3 regions of the Paenibacillus sp. FSL M7-1046 genome follow, and region 3 is predicted to be linked to each of the others. Evidence: riboswitches for the same ligand, from Rfam matches in the RefSeq annotation. Region 3 holds a riboswitch; each other region holds the start of a gene.
The links. Region 3 has a riboswitch for thiamine pyrophosphate ahead of thiC (phosphomethylpyrimidine synthase ThiC). Riboswitches for the same ligand answer to the same signal wherever they lie in the genome.
Positions count from the first base shown of each region.

Region 1: another riboswitch for thiamine pyrophosphate. It lies ahead of NYE29_RS29850 (ABC transporter ATP-binding protein); the one in region 3 lies ahead of thiC (phosphomethylpyrimidine synthase ThiC).
Region 2: another riboswitch for thiamine pyrophosphate. It lies ahead of NYE29_RS33810 (thiamine phosphate synthase); the one in region 3 lies ahead of thiC (phosphomethylpyrimidine synthase ThiC).

Region 1 covers NZ_JBBOXB010000001.1:6,669,913-6,677,142, reverse strand. The annotation lists gene thiM (hydroxyethylthiazole kinase) at 1-772, opposite strand, end outside; gene NYE29_RS29860 (ABC transporter substrate-binding protein) at 1,294-2,352, opposite strand; gene NYE29_RS29855 (ABC transporter permease) at 2,349-3,125, opposite strand; gene NYE29_RS29850 (ABC transporter ATP-binding protein) at 3,106-3,870, opposite strand; TPP riboswitch at 4,022-4,125, opposite strand; gene NYE29_RS29845 (amino acid ABC transporter substrate-binding protein) at 4,400-5,233, shown strand; gene NYE29_RS29840 (amino acid ABC transporter permease) at 5,288-5,956, shown strand; gene NYE29_RS29835 (amino acid ABC transporter ATP-binding protein) at 5,969-6,721, shown strand; gene NYE29_RS29830 (S-layer homology domain-containing protein) at 6,947-7,230, opposite strand, start outside.
Region 2 covers NZ_JBBOXB010000001.1:7,514,280-7,521,509, forward strand. The annotation lists gene yfbR (5'-deoxynucleotidase) at 1-324, shown strand, start outside; gene thiH (2-iminoacetate synthase ThiH) at 352-1,509, opposite strand; gene NYE29_RS33800 (thiazole synthase) at 1,539-2,303, opposite strand; gene thiS (sulfur carrier protein ThiS) at 2,492-2,695, opposite strand; gene NYE29_RS33810 (thiamine phosphate synthase) at 2,748-3,356, opposite strand; TPP riboswitch at 3,470-3,572, opposite strand; gene NYE29_RS33815 (SDR family oxidoreductase) at 3,721-4,590, opposite strand; gene NYE29_RS33820 (NUDIX hydrolase) at 4,847-5,272, shown strand; gene NYE29_RS33825 (hypothetical protein) at 5,417-5,842, opposite strand; gene mdh (malate dehydrogenase) at 5,965-6,906, opposite strand; gene icd (NADP-dependent isocitrate dehydrogenase) at 6,925-7,230, opposite strand, start outside.
Region 3 covers NZ_JBBOXB010000001.1:3,161,115-3,168,344, forward strand. The annotation lists gene NYE29_RS13940 (hypothetical protein) at 1-241, shown strand, start outside; gene NYE29_RS13945 (PadR family transcriptional regulator) at 393-935, shown strand; gene NYE29_RS13950 (SDR family oxidoreductase) at 966-1,784, shown strand; TPP riboswitch at 1,869-1,975, shown strand; gene thiC (phosphomethylpyrimidine synthase ThiC) at 2,080-3,858, shown strand; gene NYE29_RS13960 (response regulator transcription factor) at 4,059-5,600, shown strand; gene NYE29_RS13965 (sensor histidine kinase) at 5,622-7,230, shown strand, end outside.

The sequences.
Region 1 (7,230 bases), 3.5 Mb from region 3:
CTCTCTCCTTGTAGGTGTCCGGAGTGACCAGGGCCAGCTGGTTGAGGAATTCAATTTGGAAGGCGCCGGGGCCTTTAAAAGCTGTCCGTTCGGCTGCGATCTCGGCAGCGACACCATAGAAGGAGAGCGCCTCGGCAGCCGCTTCCAGCCATGACCCGCCGCTGACCGCCAGAAAAGCTCCGACTACGGCGCTGAGCAAGCAGCCCGTACCGGTGACTTTGGTCAGGATGGGATCACCGTTGCTGACGACGTAGGTGCTGATGCCGTCGGTAATTACATCATCTTTCCCGGTAATGATGACCACACATTCCAGCTTTCGTGCCGCTTTATTCGCCAAAGCGATGACATCGCCATCGCCCGCACCGGCGTCAACGCCCTTGATGGCCCAGCTTTCCCCGGCAACATGGGCCACCTCAGCAACATTACCGCGCAGGGCGGTAATGCGCAGCTCCTGGACCAGCTTATGCGTGACCTCAGTGCGGTAGGCGGTAGCACCGGCTCCAACCGGGTCCAGTACCAGCGGTACCTTATGGCGCCCAGCCGCTTGTCCGGCCAGCACCATCGAGGTGATGGCATGCTCGTTCAGCGTGCCGATGTTAAGCACGACAGCTCCCGACATCGCGGCGATGTCCGCGACCTCCTCATGGGCATCGGCCATGAAGGGCGAAGCGCCCAGGGCCAACAGCCCGTTGGCGGTAAAGTTGGCCACCACAATGTTGGTGATGTTGTGCACGAGCGGATTGGCTTCACGTACTTTAGCTAAATAACTCATTATTAGTCCTCCTCAAAGTTTTGTTACAGCGCATGTCTGTTCTCATACATCTCATCTCTCTGTGCGTTAGCGAGGTACATTCTATTGCACTTTCTACAGCAGACGGCCCCTAAATCTCAGCCGCAAAACAGCTTCTATTGCACTCTATACAGCAGAATCTAGCAGAAAAGGGGCTTTTGCTCGGAAATGCAGAAATCTACTGCATGAAATACAGCAGAATGCGGATCACCGCAGAGAAATGAGCAATCTGCTGCACAAAATACACTCATCCAAAAAATGCCCTTTAGAAATTAACCTAACACTGCTAATTCTAGATTCAGCCTACATACATCTAATAGAACCGCATTCACAGTATCCAGATAACGCTGTTGCGTAAGCTTTTGAGTGAAAATAATGCACAAAAATAATGGTCCCGCTAACACTGGATTAGTCCCATAAAGAATGGTCCACGATACAAGTCCCATACATAAGTCCAGTCCCCATACATGAATCTCTAAACTTCGGCCCTTAGAACTTAGCTCCTACAGATTAACAAAAGCTTCCTTACTGTCCGATTCTCCGCTCAACAGTCCGTTCTCGGACAGCCACGTGTGCACGTTCTCCCAGGATTTCTCCTCCTGCTGTCCAAAAGGCAGTTTTCCTGCATCCATCAGCGGCAGAAGGATTTCCAGACTTTTTGTCTCGATTGCTTGGTCGAGCGGGGCGGTAGCGTCTTCGTGTGCAAACAATATTTCAAGTGCCTGCTGAGGCTGCTCCTGTACGAATTGCTGTCCTTTGCGTGCCGCATTCATGAACTTCCGGTAGTCATCCTCCGAATCCAACAAGCCCTGTTCACTGGCAACAAGTACAAGCTCATAATAGTCCGGCACTCCGTAGTCCGTCGGATCGAATGAAGTGACGGGGTGGCCTTCTTTTTCCAATATCAATGCCTCATGATTTATAAATCCGCCGATAATGCCGTCTGTGCGTCCGGTAGAAAGGGCAGGAATAAGATCGAATCCAACATCAATCAGGTTCAGTGAAGCCGGATCGCCTCCGTCGTATTTGACCATTGTCCGGAGCATCGCTTCATACAGGGGAATGGAGGAGTATCCGGCATTTTTGCCTGTGAGTTTTTTCGGGCCGGTTATCGCGCTCTCTGCGGGGACCAGAAGATGATTGAGCGGATGCCTTACGAGCGCTGCGACAGATTTTACAGGTATTCCTTCACTGCGCGCCATTAGTACCTGTGGTTGGTAGCTGAGAGCCAGATCAGCTTTGCCTGCGGCTACAAGCTTCAAAGCATCATTGCTGTCCGCCGGCATTTGAATGTCCACCTCCAGCCCTTCTTCGGCAAAATAGCCATTCTGCTGAGCAGCATACAGGAAGGAATGAACTGCGTTCGGATACCAGTCGAGCATTATAGTCAGCTTGTGCGGATTGCCGCTGGAATTCTCTGAAGAAGCGGCGGAGGTATCCGGGTCTTTTGCGCTGGCGCAGCCGCTTAAGAGGGTAAGCAGGCATAACAACAATAAGTATGGAATAAGGCGGTGTGTTTTCTTATGTGTGGAATGATTGCGATATAGCTCAGGATGGGTCATCGGTAAAATCCTCTTTTCTGCAAAATGAGTTTTTCGAGCACAGCGATACTGAGAAACAAGGCTACACCCAAAACGGACAGCAGCAATACGGCGGCGAACATTTCTGCACTTTGCAGATTGCCGGCCATCCGGCGGCTGAAATAACCAAGCCCCCGGCTGCCGCCCAGCCATTCCCCGATCGTCGCTCCGATCACACAGTAGACGATGGACAGCTTAAGTCCGGAGAAAAAGGAGGGCAGCGCCAGCGGAATCTGCGTCTTACGCAATATCTGCCAACGGTTTGCCCCAAGCGTCAGGAGCAGGTCTCTGTACAGGCTGCCGCTATGCCGCAGGCCGTCATAGACGGCTACCACAACCGGGAAAAAGGCAGTCAGAAAGACGACAGCAACCTTGCCCCACAGGGTATAGCCGAACCACATAATAAAAATAGGTGAGAGCGCGATCAGCGGAATGGTCTGGCTGATAATCAGCATGGGATAAAGTGCTTTGGCGAGCGGAGCGAACATATGCATGCCGGTACCCAGCAGTGTTCCGCAAACAACCGAGAGGGCAAACCCGATCAGTGACTCCTGCAACGTGGCGGGCAAATGCTCTCCGAACAGCAGTCCCCGCTTTTCAATCAGCGCTGTCCAAATTGCACTTGGCGCCGGGAGAATAAATGAAGGGATCATGTTCAGCTGTGCTGTGATCTCCCATGCCGCAATAAGCAGCACCACAAGCAGTAGAAAGGGGCCATAAGTCCGCAGCTGTTTCTTATACCATAGAGCTCTCATGCAATCTACTCTCCAAATCCTCCCGCAGGGCAACAAACTGCGGTTCATAATTCATTTTGTAATGTCTGGGTCTCGGCAAAGTGACGATTAGCTCCTGCAGCCCGCCGCCAGAGCCGCCGGTCATCAAATAAATCCGGTCGCTGAGCAGCAGCGCTTCTTCAAGATCATGAGTGATGAACAGAACGGATTTATCCAGCCCGCCCCACAGCTCCAGCAGCCAGCGGTGCATCTCCCGTTTGGTGATCGCGTCCAGCGCTCCAAACGGCTCGTCAAGCAGCAGCAGTTCGTTGCCTGCAGCTAGTGTGCGCAGCAGGGCGACCCGCTGGCGCATCCCGCCGGACAGCTCCTGCGGATAAGCATTTTCCTTGCCGGAAAGACCAAAGCCGTCCAGCATTCCGCGGATCCGGGCGAGTGCCTCGTGCCGGCTAGAGTCCTGCTTAAGCTCCCAGGGAAGCAGGCAATTGTCCAGCACGGTCCTCCAAGGCAGCAGCAGGTCCTGCTGCGGCATATAAGCGATCTGTCCAAGCCGCGAGCATGTCGAAGGAGAGCAGCGTCCATGTACGGTTATTTCACCGCCGGACGGCTCGAGCAGGCCGGCAATAATTTTGAACAGTGTGCTTTTCCCGCAGCCGCTGGCTCCAACAACGGAAATGAATTCGCCTTGGCGGACGGTCATTGAAAGACCGGAGAATACCGGATTTCTAGTCGCTGCAAACGAATAAGTCAGGTTGGTTATAGTGAGCATATTGGAATATGGAAACCTCCTGCGGGTGTAGTTTGTATGACGATACTTGCCGGATCGGCGGCAACAGCAAACACAAGAAAGACCCATTCATTTCCGGAGGAAATAAATGGGTCTGAACGTCACAGTCAGTTAGCTTAGTGCGGCTCCGCTGAACAATTCTGCTCCACTTCCCTCCGCTGGTATGATCCAGATCAGGTTCCAAGGGTCCGGAGCTTAAAGCTCCGTCTCAGTCGGCCGACTCCCCTAGTGAAATAACAGGTCAATATTGAATTTGCAATTGCTAATTAATATACCATATCCCGGCAGTTTGTAAAGAGAAGCAGTCGCTCACATTGCTGCAGTCCGGTTATGAACAGCGTGATCATACCGGCGGAAATCGCCTCTTTGCTGGAGCCGTACCGTTTCGGCTGGCATAAGTAGAGGTCTGACTGAAGATGCAAAAAACTTGATGAAGCAGCGGTGCTTTTGGGCAAGATAAGCAAGTGTCCATGCAGTGAAAAATAGAGGGATTTTGAAAGGGGTTCATGTGATGAAGAAGCTTAGTCTGACTATCCTGCTGCTGCTAACTCTGCTGCCGGCAGGGGCATGCGGCAATAATAACAATACAGCGCCTGCGGCTACTGCCGCGCCCACAGAAGGAGCGGCGGCTCCGGCCGGGCAGAACTCACTGGAAGCTGTTAAAGCGAGTGGCAAGCTGCGTATTGGTACGGAGGGGACATATGCTCCGTTTACTTTTCATGATGCAGAGGGCAAGCTTACCGGTTTTGATGTGGAGATTGCGAAGGAGATTACGAAACGGCTGGGGGTGGAACCCGAATTTATAGAAACCCAATGGGATGGCCTGTTTGCCGGCATGGATGCAGAACGTTTCGATACGATATTCAACGAGGTTTCGATCACGGATGAACGCAAGGTGAAATATGATTTCTCTGAGCCGTATATCGTCTCCAAGGGCGTGCTGATCGTGCGCGAGGATAACCAGAATATTACAGCCTTCGCGGATCTTAAAGGCAAGAAGGCAGGTCAATCGCTGACCAGCAACCTGTCCGATATCGCCCGGGAGAACGGTGCAGAGATCGTCGCTGTGGATGGCTTCAACCAGGCCATAGACCTGCTGACCTCGGGCCGGATTGATGCGACCGTAAATGACGGCTTGTCCTATCTCGACTTAAAGAAGCAAAAACCAGATGCAAAGATCAAACAGGTGGATGAAACGGCTGAGGGATCGAAAAGTGCGGCAGTTTTCCTCAAAGGAAACGAAGAGCTGGTTAATGCCGTCAGCGATGCACTGGCTGAAATGAAGAGCGATGGAACCTATCTGAAAATATCGGAGAAATACTTTGGGGCGGATGTGTCCAAATAACAAATGGAGCTGGCGCGAAGATGCAGCCGAGTGTCCAAAAAGGATGTCTGAACGATGGATGACCGGAAAATTGGGATTTTCATGGATTCACTGCTACCCCTGTTTAAAGCGGGGGTGGCTTATACCCTTCCGCTGGCGCTTGTTTCCTTTGCGCTTGGATTGCTGCTGGCTGTTCTTGCCGCGCTGTTCCGTCTCTCCTCATGGAGAATCCCGAAGCTGATCGCCCGGTTCTACGTCTGGGTAATCCGCGGGACACCGCTGCTGGTGCAGCTCTTTATTATCTTTTATGGACTTCCGGCGGCAGGGATTGTGCTGGATCCTTTTATTGCCGCTGTAATCGGTTTTACACTCAGTGTTGGAGCCTATTCTTCGGAAATTGTCCGGGCAGCCATCCTGTCCATACATAAAGGCCAATGGGAAGCTGCCTTTTCCGTCGGAATGAGCCGGGGGCAGGCACTGCGGCGGATTATTCTGCCTCAGGCGGCGCGTGTATCGGTTCCGCCCTTGTCGAACTCTTTTATCAGTCTCGTAAAGGACACCTCCCTGGCGGCAAGCATTACGTACGTTGAGATGTTCAAAACAGCGCAGCAGATCACGGCGACCACCTACGAACCGCTGCTGCTCTATAGTGAGGCTGCATTATTCTACCTGCTGTTCTGCTCCGTACTGTCCGCGCTGCAAAATGTCCTGGAACAGCGGTTTGACCGTTATTCGGCGAGATAAGGAGGAAAGCACTTGATTGAAATTCGCGGCCTGCATAAATCCTTCGGTTCGCTACAGGTGTTAAAAGGTATCGACCTCAGCATGGAGCATGGCAAGGTTCTGGTGATTATCGGGCCCTCCGGCTCCGGCAAAACAACGCTGCTTCGCTGCTTTAATCTGCTGGAAATACCGGATCAGGGCAGCCTGTCGCTGGGGGAATTAAACCTTGAATTTACGCAAAACAGGAAAATTCCGCATAAGACACTGATGGCCCTACGCCAAAAAACAGGGATGGTCTTTCAGTCCTACAACCTGTTTCCGCATATGACTGCGCTTGGCAATGTAATGGAGGGGCAGGTTACTGTACAGAAACGCAGCAAGGAGGAAGCTAAGCAGCGGGGGTTAGAGCTGCTGGCCAAGGTAGGCCTCAGTGATAAAGCGGAGGCTTACCCTCATCAGCTGTCCGGCGGCCAGCAGCAGCGTGTGGCTATTGCCCGGGCGATGGCGGTCGATCCCGAAGTGCTGCTGTTCGATGAGCCCACTTCAGCGCTCGATCCTGAACTGGTGGGCGAGGTGCTGAAGGTCATCAAGCAGCTTGCGGCTGAAGGCATGACAATGGTGATCGTCACCCATGAGATGAAGTTTGCTGCCGATGTGGCCGACCGGATCATCCTGATGGACAACGGTGTGATCCTGGAACAGGGAACTCCGCAGCAGGTACTGGAGCAGACGGAGAATCCGCGGGCCCTGCAGTTTCTGAACCGGCTGAGCGGCGATGATTTGTGAGTCGCAGTGTATCCAAGCTGCGTGGAACAAGTAAAGGCAGTCCAGGGGGAGACCCGGACTGCCTTTACTTGTATTTAGTTCAAATATAAGAATTTATATGTTTCACACGATAACTTATCCTTCTATTTCTCGCTGAAACGGTACCGTCCTTAAAAAGGACGGCAAAGCCGTTTCCACTTGATCTCATGATGCGCAAGGAAGCGCCTGAGATGCGGTCAATAGTATTTAGTTCTGTGTGGATGCATCATTGACTGAATTCAGATACTCCAGTGCATTGTACAGCATAACAGCCGCTTCGGCGCGGGTGAGCTCGCTTTTCGGATTAAACTTGCCATTTGCATCAAGCGTGTTGATCTTGTATTTCAGCGAACGCTGTATGCTGCCTTGGTAGGAAGGCTCCAGTGCAGCTTCGTCAGCGATATCTACAGGAACAATATTGATCAGTGGCAGATTGCCAACCTTCTCCACGGCCTGAACGAGCAGGTTGGTGAACATCTCCTTAGTAATTA
Region 2 (7,230 bases), 4.4 Mb from region 3:
GCGATGATTCCGCCGGAGCTAAGCGCGGTCTACACGCCGCTCCTGCAGCCGCAGGACAGCCCGCCCGGCTCAGAGGATGCCGGGCTGCTGCGCTATGTCAAAGCAGCGGATGTGCTGGACGCCTACCTGAAATGCGTCTGGGAGGTCGCTGCAGGCAACCGCGAGTTCGCCGCTGCCAAAGAGCAGACCGCGACAAAGCTGCGCATACTGGAACTGCCGGAGATGGATTATTTCCTGGCCCATATGGCTCCAGGGTTTGAAATGTCGCTGGACGAGCTGTCCGCTGGCATGAGCAGTGAACCCGGGGCAGATTCGGCAGATTGAATGCAGCATTTGATCGCTTCCAATTTATTAACGCAGGGAGTCCACCTGATGGTGTGGTGTAATCTTTGGTGAATGGAGCGGCTCTGTCAGGATATCCCAGTCCTTGAATACCGGCTGCAGCCCCTTGGCATACAACATTTCTGTAATTTCATGCACTTTGCGGCCATCCGATATTTCAAACTGCGGGGTTCCGCCTTCAAGGGTATGCCCGCCTACCTCGGTGGATACTCCTGCGGACATTTTAGTGATGCCGAGATGGACCAGATGATCGCGTAAAGCTGCCGGTTCCCGCGTGGACAATGAAATGCCCGCACGGGGCAGAAACAGGCGGTAAGCCAGTATGATCTGCACCAGCGCACGGTCGGTTACATCACTTGCCGGATTGAATTCTCCGAGATACGGGCGAAAACGGGGAATCGACAAGCCGATCTCGCACTCCGGGTACTTGTCCTGCAAGTATCTGGCATGCAGGGCAGTTGCCAGAGCCTCCTGGCGCCAATCGTACATCCCCAGCAGGGCACCAATATTCACGGATCGAAACCCGGCGCGGCAGCCGCGTTCGGGCGCATCCAGACGGTTGCGGTAGACTCTCTTCGGACCCTTCACATGCAGCTTTCGATAAGTCTCCTGATGATAGACCTCCTGATACAAGGTAAGACCGTCTACCCCTGCCACCCTCAGTTCATTGTACTCTTCTGTAGAGAGCGGATTAACCTCAATGCTGACAGAAGAAAAATAGTCACGGAGCACCTTCACACACTCCCTCACATAAGTGGCCGGACTTTCACTCCGGGATTCGCCGGTCAAAATCAGAATGTGGCGCAGGCCTGTGGCGGCGATAGTTTCCGCTTCTTGCCTGACCTCCTCCAGTGTCAATTTTTTGCGCGGAAAGTCATAAATCGAGCTAAAGCTGCAATAAGTGCAATGATTCACGCAAAAATCGGCCAAATACATCGGCGTAAACAGCTGCATCACATGCCCGAAGTGCGTACGTGTCAATCTTTGCGCTTTCTGCGCCATTTCCTCCAGGTAAGGCTCCGCCGCGGGAGACAGCAGTGCCATCAGCCCGTCTTCGTCCAGCTGTTCCAATCGTAGCGCCCGCTTCACATCCACCGCAGTATACTGCTTCCATAAAGTCTCGTAAGGAAGCTGCTCTAACCGAATCACCGTATCAAAAAAGCTCATGCTCTTCCTCCCTTCCTTCTCTGCATTGACTAGAACAAAAAGCCGGTCAGCGGCGAAGAGGCCGTTGCCGCCTCCTCCACCGGCCCCAGTCCGGCCAGATAAGCCTTGCGCCCTGCGGTTACCGCCTCACGGAATGCCTCCGCCATCAGAAGCGGATCACGCGCAGTAGCAATTGCCGTGTTCAGCAGCACGGCGGATGCGCCCATTTCCATTGCCTCAGCAGCCTCGGAAGGTCTGCCAATACCGGCGTCAACAATCACCGGAAGATCCACTTCTGCGATCAGAATCCGCAGCAACTCCTTGGTCTGCAGGCCGCGGTTCGAGCCGATGGGCGCACCCAGCGGCATAACAGCGGCAGCTCCGGCTGCCTTGAGCCGGATAGCTGCGGAAAGATCGGGACTCATATACGGAAGTACAACGAAACCCTCTGCAGCCAATATTTCCGTGGCTTTAACTGTCTCCATATTATCGGGCAGCAAATATTTCTGATCATTAATGACCTCGATCTTCACCCAATTGCCCAGCCCTGCCGCCCTGGCCAGTCTGGCAATACGTACCGCTTCTTCAGCTGTGCGCGCGCCGGAGGTATTGGGCAGCAACGTCATATGGGAGGGAATATGCATAACAATGTTGTCGTCACTCTCCGGATCAACCCGGCGAAGAGCCACCGTAATGACCTGAGAACCCGAGCGTGCAATCACTTCGGGAATAAGGGTATTGCGGCTGTATTTCCCGGTTCCGATAAACAGCCTGCTGGATAAAGGGATTCCGCCGATAACGAAAGAATCTTGCATAAAATCGCCTCCTGAGATAGTGGCCCGCTAAAATGCGGAGCTTCTGTTGCTGATACGCCGAGTTTTTATCTTACCTGTTATGTCTTACGTCTTACGTCTTGCCTCTTGCTTCCTACCACTTACCACTTACCACTTACCTCATACCATTTGCCTCTTACTTCTTGCATCCGGCAACACGCACTGGCACTTTAGCCCCCGCCGACAAAGTGGACCAGCTCTACGCGGTCACCTTCGCTCAGCAGCGTATCTCCATAAACGTCCTTGCCGACAATCTCACCATTCAGTTCCACGATAACCAGTCTCCCGGTCCACCCGGACCGGCTTAGCAGATCAGCTACAGTCCGGCAGCTCTCTTCATAGGTCCCGCCTTTTCCATTCACGATCAAATTCATGCTTGCTCACCTCCTTTAACTGGTGCAGGAGCATTATTAAATGGCTTCAAGCTTAGGGTACGGCCTGAACTGCTGATCTGTAGGCTGTAGCGGCGGCCACAGGATCTCCCGCACTGCATATTCCGGACATTACGGCAATTCCGGCAGCCCCGGTCGCCAGAACCTTTCCGGCATTGCCCGGCTCAATTCCGCCTATGGCGATCAGCGGAATGCTGCTGCAGCGGACAGCCTCAGCCAACTGCTGCAATCCGCGCTCCCGCTGCCCCGGCTTGCAGGCCGAGGGAAACACATGCCCGAACAGGCAAAAGTCCGCTTCCTGCCGGCCGGATTCAGCCGCCTCCTCCGGGGCATGCACCGACCTTCCCAATCGCAGCCCCGGTGCTACGCTGCGCGCTGCGGCAGGCGGCAGGCTGTGCCAAGCCAACTGGACCCCGCCCGCCCCTGCGGCCAGAGCAACGTCTATCCGGTCGTTGATCATCAGCTTGGCAGGCGGAACCCCCGCTATAATCAGCTGCTCCGTCAGAGCCATGAGCTCCCGTGCAGACATTGCCTTTTCCCGGAGATGGATATAATCCACTATGAATTGCACAGCAGCAGCCAGCTGAACAAACTGCGCCGGATTCTGCTTTCCATCCGAGATCAAATGTATCTCTTTCAACACGTTCACCTTCTCCTTTTCTTTTGCATTACCGGCAAACACAAAAAAGACCGCCCCCCGTAAAGGAGGCAGTCTGGAATATATACAGGAATACCGGGCCATTCAGCCCCGCTGCAGTTATTCGTTCTCCACTTCCCTACGCTGGTATAAACCAGATCAGGTTCAAAGGGTCCGAACGGGTATGTTCGTCTCAGCCTTGCGGCACCCCTAGTGACAAATTCATATTCAATTACGCTTAACGTTTCATATACTAACATATTATTCCTTGAAGAGCCATCCTTTAAAAGAGGCCTGCATCAAAAAGAGCGAAACCCAAGGTTCCGCTCCAGACTCAAATTATTCATAGCAATGGAATCAGCAGCCGCATTTAGCCGTTTACGACCTCGCCGCCGTTCACATGCATTACCTGTCCGCTTACATAAGATGAATCGTCGGAAGCCAGATACACATAAGCCGGAGCCAGCTCCTCCGGTTGTCCCGGGCGTTTCATTGGCTGCGTGCCGCCGAATTCACTGACTTTCTTCGCGTCAAAGGTCGACGGAATAAGCGGTGTCCAAATCGGTCCCGGCGCTACGGCATTTACCCGGATGCCTTTGTCCGCCAGGTTCATCGACAGCGAACGGGTAAAGCTGAGAATCGCCCCTTTGGTGGACGAATAGTCCAGCAGCTGCGGGCTGCCCCGGTAGGCTGTGATCGAAGTCGTGTTGATGATCGTGGACCCTTTTTTCAGGTGAGGCATGGCTGCCTTGGTCAAATAGAACATCGAAAAAATATTCGTGCGGAACGTCCGCTCCAGCTGCTCGGAGGTAATATCCTCAATCTTCTCCTGCGGATGCTGCTCGGCCGCATTATTAATCAGGATGTCCAGCTTGCCGAGTCCTTCCACCGTCTTATTGATCAGATCCTGGCAGAACGCCTCCACGCCAATATCGCCGGCAATCAGAATGCACTTCCGCCCCTCTTGCTCCACCTGGCGTTTAGTCTCTTCGGCATCGGAATGCTCATTGAGGTAGGAAATAACGACATCCGCACCCTCCTTGGCAAAATGAACGGCAACCGCCCGGCCAATACCGCTGTCTCCTCCTGTAATCAGAGCCGCCTTGCCCAGCAGCTTGCCCGCCGCCTTATAGGCTGAAGTCTCGAACTCCGGCAGCGGATTCATTTCACTTTCAATTCCGGGCTGGCGGTCCTGCACCTGCGGAGGTAGTGTTTTTTTGGTTTGCGTGTTGTCTGGCATGATCCATTCTCCTTTCGCTGTGTACCTGTTGGTTACTCATCGTTTTAGGGTTGGCTCAGGGTGCCTGGTTTATGCACCTGCAGATCATCTCTTCATTTGCTTTACGTTATGTTACTTACCACACCTTGGGTGCGGTCAAACTAAAATGTCAGTCGTTTTTGCCGTGGAAGGCGATATACTTTAGAGAGAAAGCACTAATCCAGCAAATGGAGTTGCGGATTTATGCAGACTCTGCGCAGAGGGGAGAGCACGCAATATGGTCAAACACACTCGCAGCATCATCGTTGCTGTCAAAGGAGTTATTGTACATGGAGGCCGGATTCTGCTTGTTCGGCGTGCGGCAAGAGATTCTGTCGGAGCGGGCACCTGGGAATGTGCGGGCGGGAAAATAGAATTCGGAGAAGACCTGGAGGCGGCTCTGGAAAGGGAGATTTACGAGGAGACCGGACTTGCGGTTACTGTCGGCAATCTGCTGTATGCAACCTCGTTTCTAACCGATCCGGCAAGGCAGCTTGTCATTATCACCTATTTGTGCCGGAGCACTGACCATGCAGTACAGCTGTCCGAAGAGCATTCGGATTATAAATGGTGCAACCGGCTCGAGCTTCAACGCCTGCTTCCGGCGGGAATCCTCGCTGAATTTGAGAAAAGCCATGTTTTCTCCCTGAACGAACTGCTGTAAAGCGTTGTCTGCTACAATCTGTGACAGCGGCATGGCGGGGTGGTACCCGATAGACTTGTCCCGAAGTAATGTCTGCACCCAAAAACCCGCTCTCCTTGCCATTCCGGAGGCGGGCTTTCTGTAGTCTTTCTATGAAGGAGAGTCTTAAATAATGCTGTTGTACACCATAAAAAACACCATTAGCACCAGCGCCACCATGAGCAGCAGGCTTAAGGTACGGATTTTGCCAGTCTCTGCGGATACGTCACGGTTCTCGCGCATGCCGGCTGCGGCAAGACGCAATGGTTTGCTGATGATGCCGCCGAGTGCAAACATCGCAAGCAGCAGGACAACCACCACGATCATCCACGGCACCGAATATTCACCCTTTGTCATCATATAGCCGCCAGTCAGCAGTTGGATGACGAGACCGTACTGGGCGAAGCGGTTGAAGCCGCCGATTGCACTAAGCGTTCCTTCTCTCGCAGGGACGCTCAGCTTCTGGACACGCCCGAGAACAAACGGCAGCACCAGATAAAAGCCCAGCGCCAATGTACCGATCATATGTAGAAAAAACAAAAAGTGACCCATAACATACCTCCTCTATTGTTTTCAGTGATTTTAGTTACACTTCAATTATACATAACCAACAAATAGAAGAAAAGAAAACCCCCATTTTAATTTCTAAAATGGGGGCTCCCGCAGGCTAATGCTCAAATCGTAACTACTGAAGTAACGGCACGTACCGAATCTGCCGACTTATCCAAAGCCGCTTTCTCCTCTGCCGTAAGCTCCAGTTCATATACCTTCTCAATACCGTCCGCACCCAGCAGCGCCGGAATGCCCATGAACAGCCCATCATAGCCGTATTCACCTTCAAGCAGAGCGATTACCGGAATAATCCGCTTCTTGTCCTTCAGGATCGCTTCTGTCATCTGGACCAAGGAAGCCGCTGGCGCATAATAAGCGCTGCCGTTGCCGAGCAGGCTGACAATCTCGCCGCCGCCGACTCGTGTACGCTGTACAATCTCGGCAATACGCTCTGCGGAAATCAGCGTATCAATCGGAATGCCGCCAACGCTGGAGTAGCGTACGAGCGGTACCATATCATCGCCATGTCCACCCAGCACAAAGCCGCGTACATCTTCAACCGAAACGTTAAGCTCTTGGGCGATAAAAGTACAGTAGCGGGCCGTATCCAGCACGCCGGATTGTCCGATTACCCGGTTTTTGGGGAAGCCCAGTGCATTGTAAGCCACATAAGTCATCGCATCTACCGGATTGCTCAATATAATTACGATTGATTCCGGAGCGACACGTTTCACATTTTCGCAGACCGATTTCACAATTCCTGCATTGGTATTCACCAGATCATCGCGGCTCATGCCCGGCTTGCGGGCGATGCCTGCCGTAATAATCACGATATCCGAATCCGCAGCATCCTCATAGCTTGAGGTTCCCGTAATCTGGCTGTCGAACTTCTGCACAGGGCCGGCTTCCAGCATGTCAAGCGCCTTGCCTTTGGTCGGGTTCTCGAGCTGCGGAATATCCAGCAGCACCACGTTGCCGAGTTCCTTCTGGGCAAGCATAAGCGCCGTGGTAGCGCCGGTGAAGCCGGCACCCACGACTGTAATTTTATAACGTTTGATGGCCAAGGGATATCCTCCTACAGGCTACAGATTATTGATAATTTCGTCGGCAAACGCAGAGCATTTCAGCTCTGTTGCGCCTTCCATTTGACGGGCAAAATCATAAGTCACCGTTTTGTTGTTGATCGCGGTGCTCATTCCTTTGTAGATAAGGTCAGCCGCTTCCTGCCAGCCCAAATGCTCCAGCAGCATTACTCCGGAAAGAATGACCGAACCCGGGTTCACAACGTCCTTATCGGCATATTTCGGAGCCGTACCATGTGTTGCTTCAAAGATAGCATGCCCTGTTAAATAGTTGATGTTCGCTCCCGGAGCGATGCCGATGCCGCC
Region 3 (7,230 bases):
TAAAGAATGGTCGGAGGGATTTATTGAATATTATACTAACCAAGGGTATGGAAAAAAACAGGGTTATACAGGGTTAGAAGGAACCTTGGAGGTACTGAAGGCAAGAAGGGAATTAGAAGAAGAAATATTTAACGGCATAAACATAGCCAAGAAAAAAGTAAATAACTCTTCTTATGACTTAAATGATTATAAGCAAGTTTTGGTGGGGATTTTATCAGAATATTTTAGTTCAGCAAATTAAGCACAAATGACAAGCCGAGTTGATTTCAGGCATTCACTCCTGATTTCACTCGGTTTTTTTGCTTAAGTATTATATATTGACGTGATATATATTGGTCTGATATATTAATAAGTGTAATATGTAGATGTTTTTAAATAAGGAGGAGCTATTCTTGAACAGTCAGGATGTTATTTTAGGCTTGCTCATGAAAGAAGCGTTGACTGGCTACGAAATAAAGCAGTTATTGGAGAATGTGTTGTCTAATTTCTATAGCTCTAGTTATGGCACGATTTATCCTACGCTTGCCCGAATGGAGAAGGAAGAATTAATAACCAAGGAAATTGTGCCCCAGAAAGGTAAGCCAAACAAGAATGTTTATAACATAACGGCTAAAGGGCGAGATTGTTTTAACGACTATTTACTAGCGCCACTAGAGGGAGACAGTAGTAAGAAATCCGATTTTATGATGAGGCTTTATTTTGGCCGATTTGTGGGGTATGACAAGGTGATTTTCTGGTTGAAGCAAGTACAAGAGGAATCACAAAAAAAGTTAGATCAGTTATTAGAGCAGTATTCACATTATAAAGATGAAATGCACCCGGCCCAGATCATTTGCATCCAGATTGGGATAGCAGAATATAAAGCTAAACTTGCAACCATTGCCGGGGGATTGTTAAGCATGGAGCAGTTAGAGGAAGAGAAGAGCAGCATTTAGCGAATTCAGATACTTTTAGGAGGAATTTTAATGAAAACAATATTCATCACGGGTGCTTCATCTGGCATTGGGAGAGCTACTGTAAAACATTTTGCTGAAAGAGGATGGAACGTAGTAGCCACGATGCGTGCACCTGAAAAAGAAACTGAATTCATTACATTGGACAATGTATTGGTGTTGCGGTTAGATGTTGAGAAAACAGATACCATTCAATCTGCATTGGCTGAAGCTATTCAGCGGTTTGGTAAAATTGACGTTCTCCTGAATAATGCCGGATATGGGTCAATGGGGCTTATAGAAGTAGCTACGGATGAGCAGATCCGCAGACAATTTGAAGTGAATGTTTTTGGTCTTATTAGTATGACTAAAGCCATGCTGCCTCATTTTAGATCTAATCAGGAAGGGTTGCTAATCAACATCTCTTCAATGGGAGGGATCGTGACCTTTCCTACGATGTCTCTGTATCACTCCACTAAATTCGCGGTAGAAGGTTTTTCTGAATCCGTATCTTTTGAATTAGCATCCCAAAACATCAAAGTAAAGTTGATTGAACCAGGAGCCATTAGCACGGACTTTGGCGGAAGATCGATGGAGTTCTTTTTTAATGATGGCTTAACGGATTATAAATCATTCACTACTGCCTTTCTGGGTAAATTAGGGGAAATGGAAAAAGCTCCAGACTATGCCTCGGCACCAGAACTTGTAGCTGACACTATTTATCAAGCGGCCACAGACGGTACAAGCAAATTCCGTTATGTAGTGGGAGAAGATGCGGAAATGCTCATAAGTATGAAGAAAAATACGGTTGAGGAAGAGTATCTAAGTAATATAGCTCAGCATTTTTCATAAAAAGAGGACAGGTTTATCCAAAGCTCTATTAAGAGCACCGTTGACAATTGCTGGATTTCTCTGTAACTTAAACATAACTAAATAAGAAACCACTAGGGGAGCCTGAATAGGCTGAGACGGGAAAAATGCATTCCTGGACCCTTGAACCTGATCTGGATCATACCAGCGTAGGAAAGTGGAGTCGGACCTTTATTTCATTGTTGGCGTTAGCCTTATATGGATATTTGAGCCGCTCCATGTGGAGCGGCTTTTTTGCGCGCACTCTTATTTATTTAAACCTTAAGGAGGAAACAAGATGCCGAATCAAGAGAAGAAACATGAGGTCGATCTGTGTGCTTTTCCGGGAAGTCACAAGGTGTATGTGGAGGGCTCACGGCCTGATATTCAAGTTCCAATGCGCGAGATTACATTAAGCCGAACCTCGGGTACGGCCGGAGAAGCGGAGAATGCTCCTGTCCATGTCTATGATACAAGCGGGCCTTATACTAATGATGAAGCCTATAGCGATATCCGCAAGGGGTTAACGCCTCACAGGCTTCAGTGGATCGCGGAGCGGGGAGATGCCGAATCTTACGAAGGAAGAACGGTCAAGCCGGAGGATAACGGGAATCTCACGGAGAAGTCGGCGGCAGAGGTGTTTCCGGGATTGCAGCGTCGGCCCTTGAGAGCCAGAGAAGGCGGCAATGTCAGCCAGCTGCATTATGCGCGCAGAGGCCTGATTACGTCGGAGATGGAATTTATCGCAATCCGGGAAAATGTAACCCCTGAGTTTGTTAGAGAGGAAGTAGCCAGCGGCCGTGCGATCATTCCAGCGAATATTAACCATCCTGAGAGTGAACCGATGATTATCGGGCGGAATTTCCTGGTGAAGATCAATGCCAATATCGGGAATTCGGCGGTGTCCTCTTCCATTGATGAAGAAGTAGAGAAGATGAGATGGGCTACCCGCTGGGGAGCGGATAATATTATGGATCTGTCGACAGGCAAAAATATTCACACCACCCGTGAATGGATTATCCGCAACTCTCCGGTACCTATCGGGACAGTGCCTATCTATCAGGCTTTGGAAAAAGTAAACGGCAAGGCCGAGGATTTAACTTGGGAGGTATACCGGGACACTCTGATCGAGCAGGCGGAGCAAGGAGTGGATTATTTCACCATTCACGCCGGGGTACTGCTGCGTTACATCCCATTAACGGCCAAAAGAATGACGGGTATCGTCTCCAGAGGGGGTTCGATTATGGCGGCCTGGTGCCTGGCCCATCATCAGGAGAACTTTCTCTATACACATTTCGAGGATATTTGTGAAATCATGAAGGCTTATGATGTTGCGTTCTCTTTAGGTGACGGGCTGCGGCCAGGCTCCATTGCCGATGCTAATGATGAAGCCCAGTTTGCCGAGCTGGAGACGTTGGGGGAATTAACCTCGCTTGCCTGGAAGCATGATGTTCAGGTGATGGTGGAAGGCCCGGGCCATGTACCGATGCATCTGATCAAAGAGAATATGGATAAACAGCTTGAGCTCTGCCATGGCGCTCCTTTTTACACACTGGGTCCGCTGACTACGGATATTGCACCCGGCTATGATCATATCACCTCGGCTATTGGAGCGGCGATGATCGGCTGGTTCGGCACGGCGATGTTGTGTTATGTTACCCCGAAGGAGCATTTAGGATTGCCTAACAAAAATGATGTGCGGGAAGGCGTCATCACCTATAAAATTGCCGCCCATGCAGCCGACTTGGCCAAAGGACACAAGGGGGCGCAGGATCGGGATAACGCACTCTCCAAAGCGCGCTTCGAGTTCCGTTGGCGGGACCAGTTCCATTTGTCGCTCGACCCGGAACGGGCGCTGGAATATCATGATGAGACTCTTCCGGCGGAAGGGGCCAAAACGGCTCATTTCTGCTCTATGTGTGGACCCAAGTTCTGCAGTATGCGCATTTCTCATGGTATCCGCGATACGGCGAGGTTGCAGGATGGACAAGAAGAACCGGAGCAAGAGATGATTACCGCTGGGATGCGGTACAAAGCAGAAGAGTTTAAGGAAGGCGGAGGTCTGATCTATAAATAAACTGTCGGCCGGGTACTATAGCCTAATCGCCCTCCTCCCTCTCAATTGACAGTCTCCGGGCGTATACCTATAATGTAAATCAGATTATGAAAGCTGTTTCATTTCTGATAGATAAGTTTGTTTCGGTGAGATGGAACCCCTTAATCAAGCGGGTTTCATTTTGTTTTTTAGTGTATTTTTGTTCCCAAAAAGGAGAAGCCATGGACACAACGTTCTGCAAAATATTGGTGGTGGACGATGAAATGCTGGTACGGCAGGGGATAATCCATCTGCTGGACTGGGAAGGGGAAGGGTTTCAGATTGCGGGCGAGGCCTCCAACGGAAGAGAGGCTTTTGAATTAATTGAATTACAGCGTCCGCATATCATCCTGACCGATATCGTTATGCCTGTGATGGACGGGGAAGAGCTGATCCGGCTCGTCAAGGGGGTGTATCCGGAAATTGAGGTGATCGTGCTTAGCAGCTTCAGTGAGTTCGAATATGTGCGTTCGACCTTCCAAAGCGGGGTTGCCGACTATATCCTGAAGCCCAGACTGGAGGCCGCTTCCCTGCTTGCCGTTCTGAAAAAGACCGCGCAGCGGATTCCGCTGCTTCAGCATGTGGACTGGAGAAGCGACAAGCGGCAATCCGCGGACTATATTCTGGACAAACTGCTTTCCGGCTTTCCAGTGGAGTACGACGAGGAAGCGCTGCGGGTGATGTTCCCCTTTCCGGGCTTCGTGCTGCTAATTGCTGATACGGGCGACGAACCCGCTGCGAATAGCCGCAAAGAGGAGTGGCTGGAGAACAGTATTCGTTCTCTGCTGCAAAGCAGCGGCAGCAGGGTAACCTTCCGCCGGCTGTCTCCGCTGGAGGGGCATGTCCGCCTGTTGTTTAATCTGGAGGAGGCTGGGTATGAGGCGCTCGTCCGTCTTGCAGATCAGGTATTCACCGCGGGCATTCGTGCAAATATGTTCCTGAATCTCGCGGTCAGCCGGGCTTTCACTGAGCTGAGTGAACTGCATACGATCTATACGGATGATCTGATGAAGCTGCTGGACCGCCGCTTCTTTCTCCCGGATCACTGTTTACTGGTAGATAACGGCGAGGAGGGGGGGCAGGGTCCCGCTTTCGATCAGGATGCCTTCGGCGCAGAGCTGAACCGGCAGGAGTTCGATTTGGCTTTCGGCCGCTTGAGCGCATATGTTGCGTCCATGTCTGGCCGGAGAGATACAGGGATGTTCGAGTTCAAATCGTTTTTATGCCACAGTATGTTTCAGATCATCGGAATGCTGCTGCATTTCCATTACGAGGCCCGCGCCTTGGACGAAAGCAAATATGAGTTCTTCCGCTCCATTCATGAGGCACGGCATATCGGTGAAACGGAGATACGGCTTGAGCAGTTTTTGCAAGCTGCGACGGAATGTGTAACCAAGAACCGCGGCGGAGTACCAGCCATTCAAAAAATTTTACTATATATCGACGAGCATTATTCACGCCAGCTTACGCTGACCGAAGTGGCAAGGCAGTTTCATTTCAACCCGTCCTATCTGTCTAATTATTTTGCGCTACATAACAAAGAGGGCTTCAACGAATATTTAAACCGGGTGCGGATTGAAAAGGCGTGTCTGCTGCTGAAAGAAAATGCCGGTCTATCCATTTCCGAAATCAGCAGTCTTGTGGGCTACTCAGACCACAGCTATTTCACCAGAGTATTCCGCAAGCTGATGGGAATCTCGCCCAGTCAATACCGGAAAGGCTAATGCAGCGGGAAGGAGCCCGAAATGGGACTAACGGAGAAATGGCTCACAAAGCTCAAGGATCAAAGCCTGTTCAGTAAAATATTCGCCGTCATGGTCATCAGCATCATTCTGGTTACCGTCCTGATTACCGGAGTGACCGTACAAATGTCCCAAAAGCTGTTCGTGCAAACCTTCAGCATCACCAATTCCAAGATTATCGACCAGATCAAAAGTGCGCTGGAGAACTCCCATTATGCAACCGTCAACAGCGCTATTGAAGTCGGGCAGAGCGGCGTGATCAGAAGCTTCATGACGGAGAAGGATATCAATTCACTGGCGAACTTCAAGCGGTATTACAGTATGCGGGATCAAATGGACCGCATTCAGTCCGGTATCGGAGGGACCAATATCGGCCTCTCCATTCTGGGTGTGAACGGAAGAAGCTACACCAGCGATGTTACCTACTGGTCGGGCTCCTCAGAAGAGTTGAAGAACAATCCCATTACAAAGGCCGCTCAGGAACGCAATGGGCAGCTCTTCTACAGCTTTATGGACGCCAGCCCGTTCAATTCACAAAGCCGTTATCTGGTCGCCGCCAAGGCGTTGACCGCCCCGGGTCTATCCAAGCCGTACGGCACGTTGTATATGTTCACCCGTGAAAGTGATTTCCGCAAGAACTACGCCAGCTTTACGAGTCAGGGAAACGATGTAATGTTTCTGGATAAATCGGGCCAGATCGTGTCCAGTAATCGGACGGAGCAAATCGGCAGCATGTCTCCCGACCTGCTGGAAAGCGCGCAGCAGATCGCTGAGGTGGGCCTGTCCAGTCAGGAGCTCTCCATCGGCGGGCGGGAGGTCATCGTGCTGGCGGACTATTTGCCTTCGTACAATCTATATATTGTGAATCTGATTGATAAGAAACAGACAATCGGCACGCTGCTGGACAAAAAGGCGATTTTTCTGATCGTTGCAGCAATCGCCGCCGTAGCCGTACTCGTCATCTATTTTCTGACGAAGAGGCTGACGCAGTCTCTGCGCACCCTGGTCAAAAAAATGTCCAATGTGACCAAAAAAAGTTTCCATAACTACATGTCGGTCACCGGCACTTATGAGACAAGGCAGCTCAGCACCGCATACAACTATATGCTTAAAGAGCTGAACGATTATGTGGGTCAGCTTGTGGAGACCCAAAAGGAGCAGCGGAAGGCGGAATTGGCCGCACTTCAACAGCAGATCAATCCCCATTTTCTATACAACACGCTGGCGTCAGTCAATATTCTGGTGCAGAGAGGAAGCAAGGAACAGGCGACCGAGACGATTCATGCGCTGATTTCCCTGCTCCAGAACACCATCAGCAATGTGAACGAGACGATTACAGTGGAAGAGGAGCTTATTAACCTGAAGCATTATGTATATATTAATCAGGTTCGCAACGGCAACCGCATTAAGGTGGATTACTTCGTTTCACCGGACTGCATGTCTGCTAAAGTGCCCAAGCTGGTTCTTCAGCCTTTTATCGAAAATGCCTTCTTTCACGCGTTCAATATCAAAACCTCCGGCTATATCTATGTCACCATAATGAAGGACAGGGATACGCTGCACTGCGAGGTGGTTGATACGGGAGATGGGATGGATCTGGACAACAAAGATT